Linked DNA regions of Microbulbifer sp. A4B17. The protein of the gene in region 2 interacts with the protein of the main gene of each other region in a pairwise test. Links are inferred from orthologs where the notes say so. Each region holds a gene or a part of one and is shown on either strand. Other genes may lie near its edges. The genes, in order: BTJ40_RS21525 and BTJ40_RS16720.

Region 1 (10,047 bases), 1.1 Mb from region 2 along the record:
CTCTTTGGCGCCAGTGGCGTGGCTCTGGGGGCGTTTGGGGCTCACGGCCTGCGCGGTAAGGTGGCAGAGAACCTGTTAGAGGCCTATAAAACCGGAGTCCAGTACCAGATGATCCATGTCCTGGCGCTGTTTGGTGTGGTTCTACTAATGCAAAATTGGGGAAACCGTTTATCGCTGACCCTGAGCGGTGCTCTTTTTACTCTCGGCATTATCTTCTTCTCCGGCAGTCTCTATGCCCTGGCACTAGGAGGCCCCCGATGGTTAGGTCCAATCACCCCTCTCGGCGGGTTGATGATGATTGCCGGTTGGGTAGTCCTGTTTTTTGCCGCATTTAATTTCTCTAAGTAGCCACTTTTACTGGGCTTACACTCTGATACCGAGCCCGAACAGAACATCAAGATATAAACCGTTTCGCATAAGAGGTCGCGAACAATGCAAGACGAATCTGCGGAAGATTTTCCCTACCGCACAGAATTTAAGAAGAAATCTATCCGCAGCTATGTGATTCGCGCGGGGCGAATGACAGAGGGGCAGCGCAATGCCTTTGACAATTATTGGGGGCAGTATGGGCTCTCCCTATTTGATGGGCCTCTGGATCGCCAACAGGTCTTTGGCCGCGAGGCGGCGCCACTGGCGTTAGAGATCGGTTTCGGTATGGGGGATTCCCTGCTGGCCATGGCTGAAGCCGAGCCAGATAAGGATTTTATTGGTATTGAAGTACACCCACCGGGCGTTGGCCGGTTGATCAATAATGTCGGCAAGGCAGGTATCAGAAACCTGCGTGTTTATATGGCCGATGCGGTCGATGTCCTAAATGATTGTATTGCCGATGGAAGCCTGGATCGTTTCCAGCTGTACTTCCCTGACCCCTGGCACAAGAAGAAGCACCACAAGCGCCGGATAGTGCAGCCGGAATTTGTTCGCCTGATTTGCAGCAAGTTAAAAACTGGCGGTCTTGTGCATATGGCGACAGATTGGGAAAATTACGCCGAGCATATGCTGGAAGTATTGCAGGGGGAAAACCTGTTAGAAAATACCTCCAGTGATGGTGATTACGTTGCCCGGCCAGAGTGGCGCCCAGAGACCAAGTTTGAACGTCGGGGGCAGAGATTGGGACACGGTGTTTGGGACCTGGTATACAGCCGGTTGCCAGGTGAGGCTCAGCCGCTTAGCACTTCAGACGATGATACTCATCCCGCAGAAGAGTCAAAGGGCGAATAACTCATACTGACGTCGACGATGTCCATTGGTGCTATAGCAGCACCAATGGACAACAATAAGCCAAGGCCCCAGTTAAAAAACTGTATTCCAGTTTTTCCTGGCAGCTTCACAGCGGCGTTTGTCCTCAAAAACATTCAGGTTACGGATGGTGTTGTCGTCGTAATTCATCCAGTCTGACAACTCGATTGTGCTTTGTTTACCTGCGTAGTAACGCATGCGGAAACGGCGAATATATTGATTGGGTATTGCCATAAATGCCGCTTCACGCCTCTGGGGAACTGAGGCAACTTCCACACACTGGTGGTTTCTTTTATCGATTTCATAGATGAAGCCAGTAACCGCTAAATCTCCATCATCTGTATCGTGTATGTAGTGAAACTTGACGGGGCAATAGACCTTGTCGTGCCAGGCAAAATCCACCACTTTCTGTAAATTGGTCGTCGTTGAAATAACCTGCTTGGAAGCACCAGTGCCCAGGTGGGGATCAAATCGGCCGTTTTGATTCATCCAAGGGAAGACCCCCCCGGCTTGACGCAACACCTGTGGAGAGCGGGTGTCACCCCGATAGAGGAGTGTGGTGACGGTGTGAAGATTAAACCCGCTGTGGCTAAAGCGATAGTTAAAGAGTGAAAAGGGTACATCTATTTGATTCTCGATATAGGATATCGCTCACCTCTCAGAGTTGAAGGCCTTACTGGCTTGGCGGTACCAGCAGTAGGCGCCATCCAGCAGAGCTAAGATTGCGTTCTTGCGGCGCGATATTCCCTTTGGGTTCAGTTGCTTGGTGGGATTGGAGGGATCAAAGCCAGTAAGCCAGGCATACAGGTTTTCTACCAGGGTTTTGGCTACGCGCGTAATTCCCCCATAGTCATCTGACTGAGTTTGTAGTGCCTGGACAACTAGTTGATCAATCCGGGTTAACCCGTCATTACTGCGCTTGTGGTGTCAACTGCTTTGGCTACTGGAATTATTTTGAAACTCATGCGCGTACTCGCGGATGCTTTTGGGTACATAGCAGGTGGTTTGTATATTCTCCGGATGAACTAAGTTCCTTACATAGCTATCAATATTGGGCGCCAGCACGGGTTATCTCTTCTGTCTTTATTACTATTCTTTCCTTTTAGCAGTCTATGATTCTAATACCGCTGTGAAAGTGTAATTAAAAAACAAATTCAACGATAAATTCAGGAAAAGCCACGAAAATAAAATCGATAGAATTTTAATTTCTTGAAGTTGATGTTAATAAAAATTGGGGGGCTGATTAGAAAAGGAATTTCGGTGTTTCTGATGAGAAAGCGTCGCGCTCTGCTTTCAATGTTTATTGGTCTTTTGCCTTTCTCAATATTTATCGGTTATGAAGCCCGAGCCGACTTTGTTGGAACCTTGAACCTCTATGTCAATGGCGGTAAGCACTGGTTTGATGGCGACCGTCTACAAGGCACACCATTTCGCGGTTTTGAAATGCGGAACACTTCAGGTGTCGGTGCTGGCTTTGGTTTCAATATGACGAATCACTGGGCGATGGAGGGAGTGGTTGATTATTTCGTTGTGAGTGTTGCAGATACCCCTGAGAAGGTAGATGTATATAACTACCGCTTAGATTTGCTGTATCAGTTTGGTGGGCAGTTCTGCGGTAACTTTTGTTGGCAACCTTATGTCGCATTCGGCCTGGGCGAATTACGTATAAATTACGATCGGCGCTACCGCAAAAAACACTGGCATCCGGATGACCCAGATTATACTTACGACCCTGATAATCCTTACGACCCATATTATCCCTACCCTTGGGATTGCCGTAAGAAGTTCTATGTTCCTGAAGATCGCCCAGACGGCCACTATTACCCCTATCCGCCCTACCACTGCGATTGGCACGACCGGCAAACTATGGTGAATGCGGGAATAGGGATTAAATATCACCTTGGTCCACGCTGGCAGGCTCGGGCAGATTTTCGGGTTTTCCAAGGGGTCGAAGAGGGAGGTGTTGATGGCTTCGCCAGTTTGGCGGTTGGCTATCAATGGCTTGAATATCCGGATTTTTGGTATGACGAAGATGCGGATGGCATTATCGATGCCACTGATCAATGCCCGCAAACCCCTGTGGGAATTGATGTGCAGCTAGATGGCTGCCCGTTGGATACGGACTTTGATGGGGTGCCCAGTTATATAGATCAATGTCCAAATACACCGATTGGTATTGCGGTGGATGAATACGGTTGTATTCGTTAAAGGGTAAACGAACCGAGTTTTTCAGTGGGCGGCCGAAAAGCTCTACCGCCCACCTGAATGCTTTATGTTGGGTGGTACTCCATAAAGTTACTCGCTGCGAATATCCTCCAACGTTTCAGAAATCTCCAGCCAGTCCATTTCCAGTTCTTCCATTAACTCCTGCTGCTCCGATTGCTGCCTGTTAAGTCGTGCTATTTCTTCCTGCTGGCCGCCACTGTAAAGTGCCTCATCGGCAAGTTTTTCCTGTACCGCAGCCAATGCCTTTTCTGCCGCAGCCATCTGTCGCTCTATATTCTTGAGCTTGTTGGTCAGGGGCTTCAGTTGCTCGCGCAGTGCGGCGGCGGCGCGTCTTTGGGTTTTCTTATCCTCTGGGGCTTTTTCTTCAGAGCCAGAAACCGTAGAAGACTTTTCCTCCTTGCGTTTCTTATCCCGGTTAAAACCGAGCAGCCACTGTTTGTAGTCGTCCAGATCGCCACTATAGGGTTCGGCCCGGCCATCGGCTACCAGGATAAATTCGTCGGCGGTATTGGCCAGTAAGTGGCGATCGTGGGAAACCAATATGACGGCGCCGGGAAATTCTGCCAATGCCAGGGTCAGGGCGTGGCGCATTTCCAAATCCAAGTGGTTTGTCGGCTCGTCGAGAAGTAACAGGTTGGGCTTTTGCCAGGCCAGCAGCGCCAGGGCCAAGCGGGCTTTTTCGCCCCCGGAGAAGCCGCCTACTATTTCGAATACCCGGTCGCCGATAAAACCGTAGCCGCCGAGAAAATCCCGAAGTGATTGTTCCGAGGCATCCGGGCTCAATCTTTGCAGGTGCAGTAAGGGTGAGCCGTTACTGTCCAGTGCCTCCAGTTGGTGCTGGGCAAAATAGCCGATGGCCAGATGCTCGCCACATTGACGTTCCCCGCTGAGGGGCGCCAGTGTGCCGGCCAGGGTTTTGATCAGGGAGGATTTGCCCGCACCATTTGGCCCGAGCAAGCCGATACGGCGCCCCGGTTGAATGCCCAGCTGGACATCCTTCACCACCACCCTGTCGGTATAGCCGATATCTGCCTCGCGCAGGTCGATTAACGGATTAGAGGTTTTATCTGAGGACGGCAAAGTAAAGTGAAAGGGAGAGTCCACATGGGCCGGGGCTATCAGAGCCATTCGGTCCAGGGCTTTCAGACGGCTCTGTGCCTGCTTGGCCTTGCTCGCCTTGGCGCGAAAGCGTCGCACAAAATCTTCCATATGCGCGCGTTCAGCCTGCTGCTTTTCAAACTGTATTTGTTGCTGGGCCAGGCGCTCGGCACGGGCGCGCTCGAAGGCACTGTAGTTGCCACTGTACAAGACCAGTTTTTGCTGTTCAAAGCTGACAATGCCGTCGACTACCGCATCCAAGAAATCCCGGTCGTGGGAAATAATCAGCAGGGTGCCGGGAAAGCGTTGCAGCCACTGCTCCAGCCAAAGGGTGGCATCCAGGTCCAAGTGGTTGGTGGGCTCATCCAATAACATAAGATCTGCAGGGCACATCAGAGCGCGGCCGAGGTTGAGACGAATACGCCAGCCACCGGAAAAGCTGCGCACGGGGCGCTGTTGTTCTGCATGGGAGAAGCCCAGTCCATCGAGGAGCTGTGCGGCGCGTGCTGGGCCACTGTAGCCGTCGATGCTGGCCATGCGCTCGTGCAGCTCCGCCAGCTTGTGACCGTCGGTATTACTGCTGGCCTCGGCTTCCGCCAGTTGCTTTTGTAAAAGACGTAGCTCGCTATCGCCGTCCAAAACGTAATCCAGGGCCGACTGCTCGCTGGCTTCTACCTCCTGGGCCATATGGGAGATACGCCAGGTACTGGGCAGGTCGACCCGCCCGGCGTCGGTCTCCAGCTGACCGAGTAATAATTTGAACAGAGTTGACTTGCCACAGCCGTTGGCACCGATAATTCCCACTTTGTGGCCGGGGAAGATTCTGCAATCTGCGCTGTCCAGTAGGTCGCGCTCACCACGGTGCAGGGAAACCCCTTGTAAATTGATCACTGGAAAAACCTCTTATGAACAGGCCGATGAATGCTAGGCTATTGAACAGACCCGGACTCCACAGAGACTGGGGTACTATGCCGATCAGCAAAGGGTCGGGATTCTAACGTGACAAATACTTCACCTCCATCTTCCCCCAAGGAAAACCCCCTCTGGCAGTTCAGCTTGGACTTTTATGCCTATCAGGATGTCGAGCAATTCCTGCTCGACTGCCAGGACAGAAATGGCGCTGATGTGTGTCTTCTGTTGTGGGCGAGTTATACAACCGTTTGTGGCAAGGAGATCAGTGAGGAGGGTTGGAGAGTTGCAGATCGAGGAATTGCACCGCGCAGGCGAATGATTAGCAGTGTGAGACACCTGCGTCGTTGGCTGGGGCGTTTGCGTCCCCATACTCAAAGGGCTTATGCACTGTGTAAACGCTATGAGTTGAAACTGGAACAAATGCAGTTGGCTGCCCTATGGAAAATTTATGCTGAGGACTGGCCGGGGGATCGCTCTGCGCTGGAGCTTGCATCCCAGCAGTATGGCTTGTTGCAAAAAGATCAGGCCCGTTGGGTGGGCCTGATCGAAAACTACTTGGCTCACAGGGGGGCAGCAGGCTAAGCCGCTGCCATACGTACTGGACTTGCTGTACTTTTCTGATGTCGCCAGTTATACAGTCGTGAAAAGCACAAGGTTCAATTAGCGAAAACCAAGTTGTCAGTATTACAGCGGGATCGGTTGTTCCGAGCCCCGCTGCCTGGGACTATTCGCCGCTAGGTTGCTCCGAAGAAAACAGGCTGTTTGCGGGAGTACTGGGAGTAATCGTCGCTGCAGCAGGCGGAGTTTCCACCGGCTTTTGCTGCTTGGCCTGGGCCACTGCTTTTGAATCGTCGTTGGGTTTTTGGGTGGCCTCAGGCTTAGTGGCCTCAATCTTCGGAGCTTCTGCTTTTGGTTTTACAGCTGCTACTGCAGGCTTGGCTTCTGCGTTGGGCTTGCTGGCCGCTGGCTTCTTGGCTGCAGCGGTTTTAGCTGGAGCTTTTTTTGCCGGGGTTTTCTTTTCAGCGCTAGCAGCCTTCTTCGTAGGAGCTTTCTTTGCGGGGGTTTTCTTCTCTGCTGAGGAAGCCTTCTTAGCAGGTGCTTTCTTTACAGTTTTGGCGGCAGTGGCGGTTTTTGCCGGCGCCTTCTTGGCACTGGTTCTCTTTTCAGTGGATTTTTTTACTGCGGTCTTTTTTGTGGTTTTTGCAGCACTTGCGGCACTCGCTTTAGTGCGGCTCTTGGCTGCGGTGGTCTTAGCAGTTGCCGCTTTCTTGGTGCTGGCCGCTTTACGGGGTTTCGGTTTGGTTTTGTTTAAGAGCTTTTCTGCTTTCATCCCAGCCTTGCGTACTGTCTCGGCAGCCTTCAACTCGGCCTTTGCCTGAGTCTCGGCACTCTTTGCTTCGGCGTGTATAGCCTTGGCTTGCTGGAGAGCTTCGTTGTGTTTTTCTACATTGGCTTTGGCCGTTTCAACACGTTTCTTGGTTGCAGCTGTCTTTCGTGCCTTGGCTGCAGTTCTAGCGTCTACAAGCTTGGCTTTAGCTTTGGCCAATTTATCTTTTGCAGAGGTTAGTGCTTTTCCGGCTTTTAAAACACTTTTGCCGGTATCGGTAACTTTCTTGTTGCGGGCTTTGTCCAGCTTGATGGTTAGCTTGGAAATTTGTGCTTCCAGTTCTGCGACCGGATTGACAGCTCTTTGTTTGGCAGCCATGAGTAAATGTCCTGACGTTTATTATCAATTGGAACATCCGGACAGTGTACGGATCAGATCTATATGAAAACGACATATTTAAATCGGGGATCTGAACACTGTAAATTGTTCCAAAACTGAAAAGCACATCAAACAGTCCGGAACAATAACCGGCGACGGGTCGATAATAGCGCTGTTTTTAAAAAAAATGTATGCCGTAAGCAGTGAAAACAGTGCTGTACTGATATTTTTTTCTCGCTTGTCTCTGGAACCTTGTGGGGGAATGTGGTGTCCTGCACAGTGTGCGCGTCATCGGTATGCACTTGCAGTCGCCTTGGGTTAGACTTGAGCGGACTGGCGGAAAAGGTGCGCCTGGAGGCTAAGGCCGTAATCAGGATTACTTGAGAAGCCGCCGCAGGCATTGACCCAGGGTCAAGCGCGAATCATTCAACGCAATACGGACAAAGAGACAACACCCATGAATAAATACCCTTTGGCTGCAGCAATTGCCCTTGGCCTGGCGCTGACCGGCTGTAACGAACAGGGATCTAAGCAGGAAAAAGAAGTTTCCCTGGACACCCAGGAGAAGAAGGTCAGCTACATCATTGCCGAAGATATGGCTAAGCGCCTTGAGGCTCAAGATGTGAAGCTGGATCCTCAAGTGGTGTTGATGGCTCTCAACGATGTTTCCAGCGGTCGTGAATCCCGTTTGTCTGATGAAGAAAAGCAGCAAACTATTGCCGCCTTCCAGGAGCAAATGCAGAAGAAACAGCAGGAGATGCTGGCCGAGCAGGAAAAAGAGTTTAAAGAGACCGCTGACAAAAATCTGCAGGAAGGTAAAACTTTCCTCGAAGAGAACGCCAAGAAAGAAGGCGTTATTACTACAGACTCTGGCCTGCAGTACAAAGTGATTACTGAAGGTTCCGGCACTAAGCCCAGTGAAAACAGCACTGTTGAGGTGGACTACAAAGGTACCCTGATCAATGGTGAAGAATTTGATAGTTCCTACGCCCGTGGGGAGCCGGTTCAGTTCCCGGTTAATGGTGTTATCAAGGGTTGGACCGAAGCGTTGCAACTGATGAAAGAAGGTTCCAAGTGGGAGCTTTACATTCCTTCCGAGCTGGCATATGGCCCGGGTGGTGCAGGCGGTAAGATCGGTCCTAACGCAACGTTGATTTTTGAAGTGGAGCTGCATAAAGCTAATGTTGGCAAGGAAGATGGCGCCGAGAAAAAAGAAGAGAAAAAAGAAGAGCCCAAAAGTGAGTAATTAAATTTACTCTTTTGGATTCAATAAAGGCGCCCAATGGGCGCCTTTATTTTTCAGGGTGAAAAATCAACAGCAAAAATATTCGATTAAAGGCGCTGGCTTCCCATCGCCTTTATAGTGATGAATTCAGTTTTTTAGACCAGCTGGTTTTTATGGGCCGTGTGCAAAAGTGCGATCATTCGATCTTCGGAACTAAAGCGGGTTTCCAATGCTTCCCCCAGCTGTGACAAATCCGGATTCAGGCTGGATAGATCGTCGGTTTCCTGGTACTTATCATTGAAATCGACTGCGACATCAGTGGTCACATCAATATCCCGATAGAGTTCCCGCGCCTGTTGCAGCCCCTGCTTATCGTCAAAAGCCTGGCCTTCCAGTATCAGCTGTTCGTATACCTCAAAGTGTCCTGCAGAGACGTAGTCTACGAGTAACTGGCAAAGATGACGCACACCGTTCTCGGTCTCCGAGTCACCTTCGTTAAACTCTTTTTTTTCTGATAGATGGTAGTAACTCACCAGCAGGATTTGTCGGGACTGTAGCCAGCGGTCAATGATTTCACTGACGCCACCCCAGCGCTCGCGCGCAGATTTACAATTTTCCAGCATCTCCAGGAATCCTTTGGTTACTGTTGCCGTGATAGCCAGCTTTATTGCTGATCCAGAAGGCCCTAAGAAGATAGGAGATTCCCCCGCCGACGGCAAGGTGCAGAGTGTGATCTACGCCATAATACAACGATGCTTGCGGCGATCTCTTGTGGAGGAAATTAGAGGTGTTTTATCCACTGATAATGAGCGGCAAAATCAGTGCTGTGAGCGCACCGCAGGTACCCATCGCCAACGCTGCACAGGCGCCGCATAAGGCACTGATTTCTAATGCCCGCGCCGTTCCTACCGCGTGGGCATTGATGCCGAGTACGATACCGACAATGCGCTCATCGTGAATATTGAGACGACTCATTAAAAATGGGCCAGCGATAGCTCCGACAACCCCGGTTAAAACCACAATGGCCGCAGTAAGGCTGAGAGAAGCGTGGATTGTCTCCGCCAGGGCCAGTGCGATGGGTGTGGTAATAGATTTGCCGCTCAGCGCCAGTAACACCGACTTGCCTGCGCCGAGCGCCAGTGCGATTAGCACCGCTATGATAGGAGCCAGGGTTGCGCCGACAAAAATAGTCACAAGCAGTGGCCAGCCGGCTTTGCGGATAATTACCAGGTTTTGTTTGAGGGGGACGGCCAGGGCAACGACAGCGGGTCCCAGCAAGCTGTACAGCACTGTGCTGGAGTCCCGGTAACTCCCATAGGGAATCCGGAGAACACTCAGTGTTATTGTGACCAGAATACTGGCGCTGATGATGGGGTGTAGCAGTACAGTCTGGTAGCGCCGGTAAAGGGTAACTGCGATAAGAAAAGCCGTGACATTTAAGGGCAATACAAAGACCGGGCTCTCCAGGAGCTCACTCATCCTCTCCACCCCCGGAACCAATCAGCATTTTTTTAAGTAGTAGTGCGCAGATAGCAATACTGACCAGTGTGCCGATAAAAATAGCGGCGATCAGAGCGAGCCAGTCTGACAGGGTCAGGCCCTGAAAAAAAAATACTCCGACAGCCGCCGGCAGTAACAGCAG
Region 2 (10,532 bases):
TCAGGCCCAGTTTGAAAGCCAGCTCACGCGCCTGGTAAGGCTGAGCACCTACCAGCGGATCGATGGTAGCCTTGAGGATTTTTTCCGGAGTCTCTTCCGCTACTTTCTCGATCTCAACGCCGCCTTCGGTGGAGGCCATGAAAACGATACGACGGGTGGAGCGGTCAACAACAGCGCCGAGGTACAGTTCTTGATCAATGTCGGTGCAGCTTTCAACCAGGATACGGGAAACCGGCTGGCCATTTTCGTCTGTTTGATAAGTTACCAGACGCTCGCCCAGCCACTTCCTGGCAAACTCTTCAATTTCTGCCTTGGAATCTACCAGCTTTACACCGCCAGCCTTACCGCGGCCACCAGCGTGTACCTGGGCCTTTACTACCCACTTATCACCGCCAATTTCGTCAGCCGCTGCTACTGCCGCTGCCGGGGTTTCCGCTGCAATGCCTTTGGAAACCGGCAATCCGTATGCCGCAAACAGTTGTTTGCCCTGATACTCATGCAAGTTCATAGTCAATACCAATTCACATGTGAAATGTGTTTATTAATTGCAGATCTCTCTGCACCTGAAAGACAAAACTCAAAATTTCCGTCGTTGCAAATTCTGAATTCCGTAAATGAAACCGGGGCGCTAATTAATCAATAATTAGTGCCCCGACATCGAAAAATATTCTTACTTGCGCTTCTTGCGATTTACGGTATGGATCGCATGACCATTCACGCCCAACGCCGCTTCTTTCACGGTCTCAGACAGAGTCGGGTGTGCAAATACAGTCATACCGATATCTTCAGCGCTGGAACCGAATTCCATCGCGATCGCCACTTGCTGAACCAGGTCTGCGGCAGACGGGCCAACGATGTGGGCACCCAGTACGCGGTCAGTTTCCGCATGAGCAATGATTTTCACAAAGCCCTGGGTATCGTTGGCGGCCATAGCGCGACCATTGATAGCAAACGGGAAGCTGCCTACGTTGTAGGGCTCGCCATCGGCTTTCACCTGTTCTTCAGTGCGGCCAACCGCAGCGATTTCCGGGTGAGTGTAGATAACGTTGGGGATCACGTCGTAGTTCATCATCGGTTTCTGGCCGGCGATGCGCTCGGCAACCACAACACCTTCTTCTGAGGCCTTGTGCGCCAGCATTGGGCCGCGTACCACGTCACCAATCGCCCATACGCCCGGAGCAGAAGTCATGCACAGGTCGTTGACATAGATGAATCCACGCTCGTCCATCTTCACACCGGCATCTTCAGAAAGAAGGCCTTCAGTGTAAGGGCGACGGCCAACGCAGACGATCAGCTTGTCGAAAGTTTCCTGGTGCTCTTTACCATCTTTGTCCTGGTAAGTAACAACCACTTCCTCGCCTTTCACTTCGGAGCCGGTTACGCGGCAAGCGAGGCGGATATCCAGGCCCTGCTTCTTGAAGATTTTCTGGGATTCTTTGGCAACCTGCTGATCCATAATTGCCAGGAATTTATCCATCGCTTCCAGAACAACCACTTCGGAGCCCAGGCGGTTCCATACGGAGCCCAGCTCCAGACCAATTACGCCGGCACCGATAACACCCAAACGCTTTGGAGTTTCAGTGAATTCCAGAGCACCAGTGGAATCGACAATAATTTTGTTGTCTACCGGAGCGGGCGGAATATTTACCGGTACAGAACCGGAAGCCAGAATGACGTTTTCGGCTTCGTAGACGGTGCTGTTGCCTTCGTCGTCAGTCACTTCCACTTTCTTGTTAGCCAGCAGCTTGCCGGTGCCGAAAATGGAGGTCACTTTGTTAGCTGTGAACAGGCCAGCTACACCGCCGGTCAGCTTGTTAACAATCTCGCCTTTGCGCTCGATCATCTTGCTCACATCCATCTTGATCTTGCCGACTTCAATGCCGTGCACGTCGAGAGCGTCTTTGGCCTCGTGGTACTTCCAGGAGCTGTCCAGCAGTGCCTTAGAGGGGATACAACCTACGTTCAGGCAGGTGCCGCCATTTACGTATTTACCTTCCTTGTTTTTCCACTTTTCGATACAAGCGGTTTTCAGACCCAGCTGAGCGGCACGGATGGCAGCGACATAACCACCAGGACCGGAGCCAATTACGATTACGTCAAATTTTTCGGACATGATCAGTTCCAGATATTTCTAATGCAGTGTGATCGAGGGGGCCCTTAGGCCCCTGGACTTATTTTTTAAACTTCGAGCAAGATACGCGCTGGATCTTCGATCATTTCCTTGATCGCCACCAGGAAGCCAACAGCTTCCTTACCGTCGATCAGACGGTGGTCATAGGACAGCGCCAGGTACATCATCGGCAGGATTTCCACCTTGCCATTCACCGCCATCGGGCGCTCCTGGATTTTGTGCATACCCAGAATTGCGGTTTGTGGTGGATTCAGAATCGGGGTGGACAGCAAGGAACCGAATACACCACCGTTGGTGATGGTGAAGGTACCGCCAGTCATCTCTTCGATAGACAGTTTGCCATCGCGGGCGCGAACACCCAGGTCGCGGATATTGTTTTCCATATCCGCCAGGCCCATGTTCTCCGCATTGCGCAGAATCGGCACAACCAGGCCTTTCGGAGAGGAAACCGCTACACCGATATCCTGGTAACCGTGGTAAACGATATCGTTACCGTCGATAGACGCGTTCACCGCGGTGTAGCGCTTCAGCGCTTCTACTGCAGCTTTTACGAAGAAGCCCATAAAGCCCAGACGAGTGCCGTTGTGGGTCTTCTCGAAAAGGTCTTTGTAGTTCTTGCGCAGGTCCATAATCGGCTTCATGTTCACCTCGTTAAAGGTGGTGAGCATGGCGGTGGACTGGGAAGCGTCCAGCAGGCGCTCAGCGATACGCTTACGCATACGGGTCATAGGAACACGCTTCTCTACGCGCTCACCCGGAGCAACCGCAACTTCAGCAGCAGCGGCGGCAGGTGCAGCAGCGGCAGCCGGCGCAGTGCCCGCTTTCATTACGTCTTCCTTGAGAACGCGACCACCCTTGCCAGTGCCTTCAACACCCGCCAGATCTACGCCCTTCTCAGCAGCCATTTTCTTGGCAGATGGCATAGCAATTTTGTCGCCAGCCGCAGGAGCAGCCGCTTCGGCAGCCGGAACTTCTGCTTTTTCTTCTGCGGGGGCAGTGGCTGCGCCAGCGCCCGCTTCAAACTTGGCAATCACCTCATTGGAGAGGACGGTATCGCCCTCACCCTTGATGATTTCAGTCAGGGCACCATCGGCAGGTGCAACAACTTCCAGCACAACTTTATCGGTTTCGATATCCACGATCAGCTCATCGCGGGACACAGCTTCACCGGGTTGTTTATGCCAGGTGGCGACAGTTCCGTCCTGAACAGATTCAGGGAAAGTTGGCGCTTTAATCTCGATCGTCATTTTTTCTGTTTCCTGAGATTGACTCTTCACTTATTACTGCCGCCGGTTATTTGACGGTCAGCGCCTCGTTGATGAACTTATTCTGTTCTTCAAGGTGCGTGGACATATAGCCCGCCGCAGGTGCTGCGGATGGGGCGCGGCCCACGTATTCCAGATCCAGCTTCGGATGGGTTTCCGACAACAGGCGACGCAAGTGGTGCTGGCTGGAGTACCAGGCGCCCTGATTCATGGGCTCTTCCTGACACCAGGCAACACTCTTGATCTTCTTGAATGCGGAAACCGCTTCCACAAACTCTTCGTCCGGGAATGGGTACAGCTGCTCGATTCGTACGAACGCCACATCTTCCTGCTCGCGCTCCATACGGGCTTCCAGCAGGTGGTAGTAAACCTTGCCGGAACACAGAACCAAACGCTTCACTTTGTCTGGATCTACGCCCTGGTCCTGGATCACGTTGTGGAAACGACCCTCAGCCAGCTCTTCCAGGCTGGAGGTTGCCAGCTTGTGGCGCAGAATCCACTTCGGGCTCATGATTACCAGAGGACGACGCATGGGGCGCACAGCCTGGCGACGCAGCAGGTGGAAAATCTGCGCAGGGGTAGTGGCGTTACACACCTGGATATTGTGTTCGGCACACAGCTGCATAAAGCGCTCAAGACGTGCAGAGGAGTGCTCTGGGCCCTGGCCTTCGTACCCGTGCGGCAACAGCATTACCAGGCCGCACATTCGGCCCCACTTGTGCTCACCGGAAGTAATGAACTGGTCGATCACAACCTGGGCACCGTTGGCGAAGTCACCAAACTGAGCTTCCCACACCACCAGAGACTTAGGTGTAGTGGTCGCATAGCCGTATTCAAACGCCAATACCGCCTCTTCAGACAGCAGCGAGTCGTAAATATAGAAAGGCGGCTGGTCTTCGAACATATGCTGCAAAGGCACATAGCTCTGACCGTCTTTCTGGCTGTGAATCACCGCGTGACGATGGGAGAAGGTACCGCGACCCACATCCTCGCCAGTGAAACGGACCATAAAGCCGTCTTCCAGCAGTGTGCCGTAAGCCAGGGTTTCCGCCATACCCCAGTTCAGAGGCAGGGCACCGCCGGCCATCTTGCGGCGGTCTTCATAGATTTTGGAGACCTGGCGCTGCATCACAATGCCATCGGGCACATTGGTCATGCGCGTGGCGACATCCTGCAGTTTCGGCAATGCGTAGCCAGTATCTGCGGGCTCGTTCCAGTCGTGGCCCAGGTAGGGGCTCCAATCCACAAACATGGAGGAGTCGGGCTTCTTCACAAGACCGGTAGCAACGTCTTCACCGGCATCCAGTTTGTCGCGGTAGTCGTTAGCCAGCTTGTCTGCGGCAACCTTGTCCAGGATGCCCTCGCCCACCAGCTTCTCGGAATAGAGCGTGCGGGTAGTCTTGTGCTTGCGGATGGTCTGGTACATCAGCGGCTGGGTACCAGAGGGGTCATCGGTCTCGTTGTGGCCGCGACGACGGTAGCAGACCAGGTCGATAACGATATCTTTCTTAAATTCGTAGCGGTAGTCCACCGCTAGCAGCGCGGCCAATACGACCATTTCCGGGTCGTCGCCATTTACGTGCAGCACCGGCGCATCGATCATCTTAGCGGGATCGGTGGAGTACTCAGTGGAGCGGGCGTCTTCGCGCTTGCTGGTGGTAAAGCCCACCTGGTTATTCAGTACGATGTGCACAGTACCGCCGGTGTAGTAACCGCGGGTCTGGGACATCTGCAGGGTTTCCTGCACAACACCCTGACCAGCAAAAGCCGCATCGCCGTGGATGTTGATCGGCATTACCTTCTCGCCAGTTGCATCTTTACGGCGGTCCTGGCGGGCACGCACGGAACCAACAACAACAGGGGCACTGATTTCCAGGTGCGAAGGGTTAAAGGCCAGCGCCAGGTGAACTTCACCACCGGGAGTCATCACATTGGAGGAGAAGCCCTGGTGGTATTTCACGTCGCCGGAAGTATCGAGAGTTTTCTTGCCTTCAAACTCCTGGAACAGGTCCGCCGGATTTTTACCGAGGATATTGACCAGGGTATTCAGGCGGCCGCGGTGGGCCATACCGATCACGACTTCCTTCACCCCGTAAGTGCCGGAGCGACGGATCAGAGCGTCCATCATCGGGATCAGGCTCTCACCACCCTCTACACCAAAGCGCTTGGTGCCGGGGTACTTGGAGTCCAGGTGGCGCTCCAGACCTTCAGCAGCAGAGAGACGCTGCAGAATTTCAATCTGGATATCGGTGCCGAAATTGGCTTTGGACTGGCTGCGCTCAAGACGCTGCTGGAACCACTGCTGCTCTTCCAGGTTGGAGAGATGCATGATCTCAGCGCCCAGGTTGCCACAGTAAGTGCGCTCCAGGCCCTCGACAATTTCGCGCAGGGTTGCTTCTTCTTTGCCGAGAAACAGGCTGCCGGTATTAAAGGTGGTGTCGAAGTCACCTTCGGTCAGGCCGTGGTAGCTCAACTGCAGGTCAGGCACCTGCTCGCGGGCCATCAGCCCCAAGGGGTCGAGGGTCGCTTTTTTATGGCCGCGATGACGGTAGGAATCGATCAATTGCAGAACTTTAATCTGCTTGCGCTCGTGCTCGATATTGGCAGAGCCTGCCGCACCGGGAGCCGCTACCGGGCGCGCGCGATGCTTGCTGAGCAGCTCAAAGTGCTGGCGTACAGCAGCGTGGGAAACATCACTGCTGCCTTCAACGCGGGGGAGGCTGTCGAAATAATTGCGCCACTCCTCGGGGACACCGTTGGGGTCGTGCAGATAGGTCTCGTAAAGCTCCTCCACGTAGGCAGCATTGCCCCCGGAGATATGGGAGCTACGCCACAGCTGCTCCATGGTACTTTCGTGCATGTTGATGCCTACCTCAATTGCAGTGTGCTGATCTTCTCTTGAGCCACTGCGCTTTCCTTTCACTCACAAAAGGGGAGGCGCACAAAGCCACCTCCCCTTTTCAGTTTTTTGCCGGTTAAAACCGGCTTTTGTCATTTGCTTGGCACCCTACCTGGCACCGGGTTCACAGAACGCGAACCCTTAGCGGGCCGATAATCGGCCGCAACATCCCCTTACACGGCACGGGTCAGCAGCATATTGCGGATATGGCCGATCGCACGCGTCGGATTCAAACCTTTCGGGCAGACATTGACACAGTTTTGAATACCGTGGCAACGGAAAACACTAAAGGGGTCATCCAGATTTGACAGGCGTTCATCAGTAGCCAGGTCGCGGCTGTCCGCCAGGAAGCGGTAAGCCTGCAACAAACCAGCCGGGCCGATAAACTTGTCCGGGTTCCACCAGAAAGACGGACAAGAGGTGGAACAGCAGGCACACAGGATACATTCGTACAGACCATCGAGCTTCTCGCGGTCTTCAGGAGACTGCAGACGCTCAATAGCCGGTGCTGGTGTATCGTTCTGCAGGTACGGCTCAATCTTCTTGTACTGCTCGTAGAACTGCTCCATATCCACGACCAGGTCGCGGATAACCGGCAGGCCCGGCAGAGGACGCAGAACCAGTTTACCCTTGGGGGCAGCTTCAGACAGTGGCGTAGTGCACGCCAGACCATTGCGACCGGAAATACTCATGCCGTCTGAGCCACAGACTCCCTCACGGCAGGAGCGACGGAAAGACAGGGTCGGGTCTTCGGCTTTCAGCAGCTCCAGAACATCCAACACCATCAGGTCCTTGCCCTTGGTGTCCAGTTCATAGTCCTGCATGTAAGGCGCTTTATCGGTTTCCGGGTTGTAACGGTAAATGCTTACTTTCAACATACTCTATTCCGCTCCCGAATCAGTAAGTCCGAGCTTTCGGTTCAAAGGCTTCCATAGTGTTAGGCGCGAAGTTTACCGCACGCTTGCCAACACGTTTTTCCGCAGGGAAATACATAGAGTGGCACAGCCAGTTTTCATCATCGCGCTCCTGGAAGTCCTCGCGGGCGTGAGCACCACGACTTTCTGTTCGAGTCTCTGCGGCAACCGCAGTGGCCTCGGCAACTTCCAGTAAGTTCTGCAGTTCCAGTGCTTCAACACGGGCAGTATTGAAGGCTCGGCTCCGGTCGTCGAGGCGTACATTTTCAATACGCTCGCGCAGATCTGCAAGTTTCTTCACGCCTTCAGCCATAAAGTCGCCGCGGCGGAAGACACCAAAATGGTTTTGCATCACACCCTGCAGCTCTTTGCGCAGGTCCGAAGCCTTCTCACCGGTCTCGTTGGTCTCCAGGCGATTCAGGCGAGCCATTGCGGCTTCGAGATCGGACTCTGAAGCTTCGCGGTGCTCGATACCCTCACGCAGGGATTTCTCGATAAACAGACCGGAAGCGCGACCGAACACCACCAGATCCAGCAGTGAGTTACCACCCAGACGGTTAGCACCGTGTACAGATACGCAGGCAACCTCACCACAGGCGTAGAAACCATCGATAATCTGGTCGTTACCGGCAGCGTCCTGAGTCAAAGCCTGACCGTGAACGTTAGTCGGAATACCACCCATCATATAGTGACAGGTAGGTACTACCGGGATCGGCACCTTAACCGGGTCGGCGTGGGCGAAAGTCTTGGACAGTTCACAGATACCGGGCAAGCGGCTGTTGAGCAATTCCTCACCCAGATGGTCGAGCTTTAGGAATACGTGATCGCCTTCCGGACCACAACCGCGACCGTCGAGAATCTCGAGAACCATAGAGCGAGCCACAACGTCGCGGGAAGCGAGGTCTTTGGCGTTAGGCGCGTAGCGCTCCATGAAACGCTCGCCATCTTTATTGATCAGATAGCCACCTTCACCGCGACAACCTTCAGTCACGAGTACACCGGCACCGTAAATACCAGTGGGGTGGAACTGCCACATCTCAATATCCTGGACCGGCATACCGGCACGCAGGGCCATACCGACACCGTCACCGGTATTGATGTGTGCGTTGGTGGTGGAAGCGAAGATACGACCGGCACCGCCAGTAGCGAATACAGTCGCTTTGGATTTGATATAAACCACTTCGCCATCTTCGATGCACATGGCGATCACACCCACAACAGCACCGTCCTGGTTCTTCACCAGGTCAATCGCAAACCATTCGTTCAGGAATTCGGTTTTGTGCTTAACGTTGTTTTGATAGAGAGTATGCAGCAGTGCATGGCCGGTACGGTCAGCAGCGGCACAGGTACGTGCAGCCTGGCCACCGCGGCCGAAATCTTTGGACTGACCGCCGAAGGGGCGCTGATAGATGCGGCCTTCCTCTGTACGAGAGAAGGGCAGCCCCATGTGCTCAAGCTCAAATACTGCCTCAGGGCCTACGGAACACATATATTCGATAGCGTCCTGGTCACCAATGTAGTCGGAACCTTTAACGGTATCGTACATGTGCCAGCGCCAATCGTCGTTGGGATCTGAGCTGGCGATCGCACAGGTAATTCCGCCCTGGGCAGATACCGTGTGAGAACGCGTCGGGAATACTTTGGTAATAACCGCAGTTTTATAGCCGGACTGGGCCATCTGCAGGGCAGCGCGCATACCGGCACCGCCACCACCAATTACAATCCCGTCAAAAGAAATAGTACGCATGTTCGCCATTGCTTATACACCCCAAAGAATTTCAATGCCCCACACCGTGTAGAGCACGGCAACCGCAGCCAGAATCACTTCTACGAACAGGCGCAGAACAGTGGCTTTACCACCCATCATCCGGTTGGTGATGTAATCGGTAACCACGGACCAGAGGCCAATCCAGGCGTGAATAATGGTGGACAGCAAAGCAACCAAGCTGAAAACACGCATCCAGCGCTGGGCGAACAGTTCAGACCAGGCCTGATAGCCGAAGTCCTTACTAAAAAAGATAAAACCCACTATAAAGAGGGTATACGCGAGCAGTATTACCGCTGTGACTCTCTGATAGAGCCAGTCGAAGGTACCACTACGACCAAAGCTTGTTACTGTTTTTACCACAACCATACTCCCGCAAGAAGAATAAGGATTACAGCCAGTACCAGCACTGAAACAGCGCTGCGGCGGCCGCCTTCGAGACTTTCACCCATTCCCATATCCATAAACAGATGACGTACACCTGCCAGTATGTGGTAAATAAGTGCCGCCAGTGCCGCCCAAAGAATGAGCTTTGCAGGGATACTGTTAAATATCGCTGCGACTTCGGCGAATCCCTGCTCTGATTCCAGGCTGACATCGAGCATCCACAGTAGTAGTGCAACAACAGCAAAGAGCACTACACCGGAAATACGATGCAAAATGGAAACCACAGCGGCAGCGGGAAGCTTTATAGTGGAAATGTCTAAATTGACAGGTCTGTTTTTGTTCACAGGAAAAACACCTTGTTGCCCTGAACGACCGGGCGCCCGTTAGCTTTTCAATGGAGGGACGAGCTGCTTGCTGATCACTTTGCACTCGACCTGATTAAGTCTTATACAAAGTAGCCGTACCGTGGCGCAAGCCGCGCGGATTATAGGCATTCAATAGTCAAAACACAACGAACGCCTGCGATTGCGCGGGGTTCCCGCCAGTATCGCGCAGTTTTTTAGTAGCTGCGGGATTTCCTCAGACTTTCCTGCACACTATCTAGACAAATACTCTACAAGCACGGGTCGGAGCCGGATATCCTGTCGCCAATAGACTGGTCGTCCATTCCTTTTGGTTTGACAATTTGCGGCGCGGCACTTAAGTTTGGCCCCGCTCAAAAGGCCGCTAGCACCCGAAAACAGCGGGAGAAGGCCGGCATAAGAACATTTTTAGGAGTCCGCAATGTCCGATAAAAAAGCGCACCTCACAGTCGATGGTATCGACGGCGCTCTTGAGATGCCCGTTCGCTCCGGTACCCTCGGCCCCGATGTTATCGATGTCGGCGGTCTGACCGGCAAAGGCTTATTTACTTACGACCCGGGCTTCGTGTCTACCGCCTCATGTGATTCCAAGATCACCTTTATTGATGGCGGCAAAGGCCAACTGCTGCACCGCGGCTACCCCATCGAGCAACTGGCAGAAAAATCCGACTACCTGGAAACCTGCTACCTGCTGATGAATGGCGAACTGCCCAATGCACAAGAAAAGAAGAAGTATGTAGACACTATTATGTCTCACACCATGGTTCACGAGTCCCTGGTGAACTTCTTTAAAGGCTTCCGTTACGATG

The links.
Region 1: the proteins of BTJ40_RS16720 (region 2) and BTJ40_RS21525 interact in binary tests that used the Escherichia coli proteins (3 or more experiments, as listed by UniProt). The link is inferred for Microbulbifer sp. A4B17 from one-to-one orthologs.

What each region holds. Positions count from the first base shown.
Region 1 is NZ_CP029064.1:4,906,799-4,916,845, reverse strand. Bases 2,995-5,930 are described here. They hold BTJ40_RS21525 (ATP-binding cassette domain-containing protein), read right to left. Parts: upstream 5,455-5,930; coding sequence 3,535-5,454; downstream 2,995-3,534. Other genes in these bases: BTJ40_RS21520 (TIGR02444 family protein), read left to right, coding at 5,563-5,930; BTJ40_RS21530 (thrombospondin type 3 repeat-containing protein), read left to right, coding at 2,995-3,447. Also shown: BTJ40_RS21545 (DUF423 domain-containing protein), read left to right, coding at 1-348; tRNA (guanosine(46)-N7)-methyltransferase TrmB, read left to right, coding at 433-1,221; BTJ40_RS21535 (hypothetical protein), read right to left, coding at 1,294-1,728; more of BTJ40_RS21530, read left to right, coding at 2,509-2,994; more of BTJ40_RS21520, read left to right, coding at 5,931-6,057; BTJ40_RS21515 (histidine kinase), read right to left, coding at 6,200-7,180; BTJ40_RS21510 (FKBP-type peptidyl-prolyl cis-trans isomerase), read left to right, coding at 7,638-8,426; rsd (sigma D regulator), read right to left, coding at 8,561-9,028; BTJ40_RS21500 (LrgB family protein), read right to left, coding at 9,198-9,884; BTJ40_RS21495 (CidA/LrgA family protein), read right to left, coding at 9,877-10,047. UniProt on the Escherichia coli protein: Genetic data indicate it may be involved in ribosome assembly or function.
Region 2 is NZ_CP029064.1:3,798,632-3,809,163, forward strand. What follows is about bases 3,225-6,645. They hold BTJ40_RS16720 (2-oxoglutarate dehydrogenase E1 component), read right to left. Parts: upstream 6,257-6,645; coding sequence 3,425-6,256; downstream 3,225-3,424. Other genes in these bases: odhB (2-oxoglutarate dehydrogenase complex dihydrolipoyllysine-residue succinyltransferase), read right to left, coding at 3,225-3,378; BTJ40_RS16725 (succinate dehydrogenase iron-sulfur subunit), read right to left, coding at 6,469-6,645. Outside these bases: sucC (ADP-forming succinate--CoA ligase subunit beta), read right to left, coding at 1-508; lpdA (dihydrolipoyl dehydrogenase), read right to left, coding at 671-2,113; more of odhB, read right to left, coding at 2,179-3,224; more of BTJ40_RS16725, read right to left, coding at 6,646-7,173; sdhA (succinate dehydrogenase flavoprotein subunit), read right to left, coding at 7,193-8,965; sdhD (succinate dehydrogenase, hydrophobic membrane anchor protein), read right to left, coding at 8,969-9,337; sdhC (succinate dehydrogenase, cytochrome b556 subunit), read right to left, coding at 9,331-9,705; gltA (citrate synthase), read left to right, coding at 10,145-10,532. UniProt on the Escherichia coli protein: E1 component of the 2-oxoglutarate dehydrogenase (OGDH) complex which catalyzes the decarboxylation of 2-oxoglutarate, the first step in the conversion of 2-oxoglutarate to succinyl-CoA and CO(2).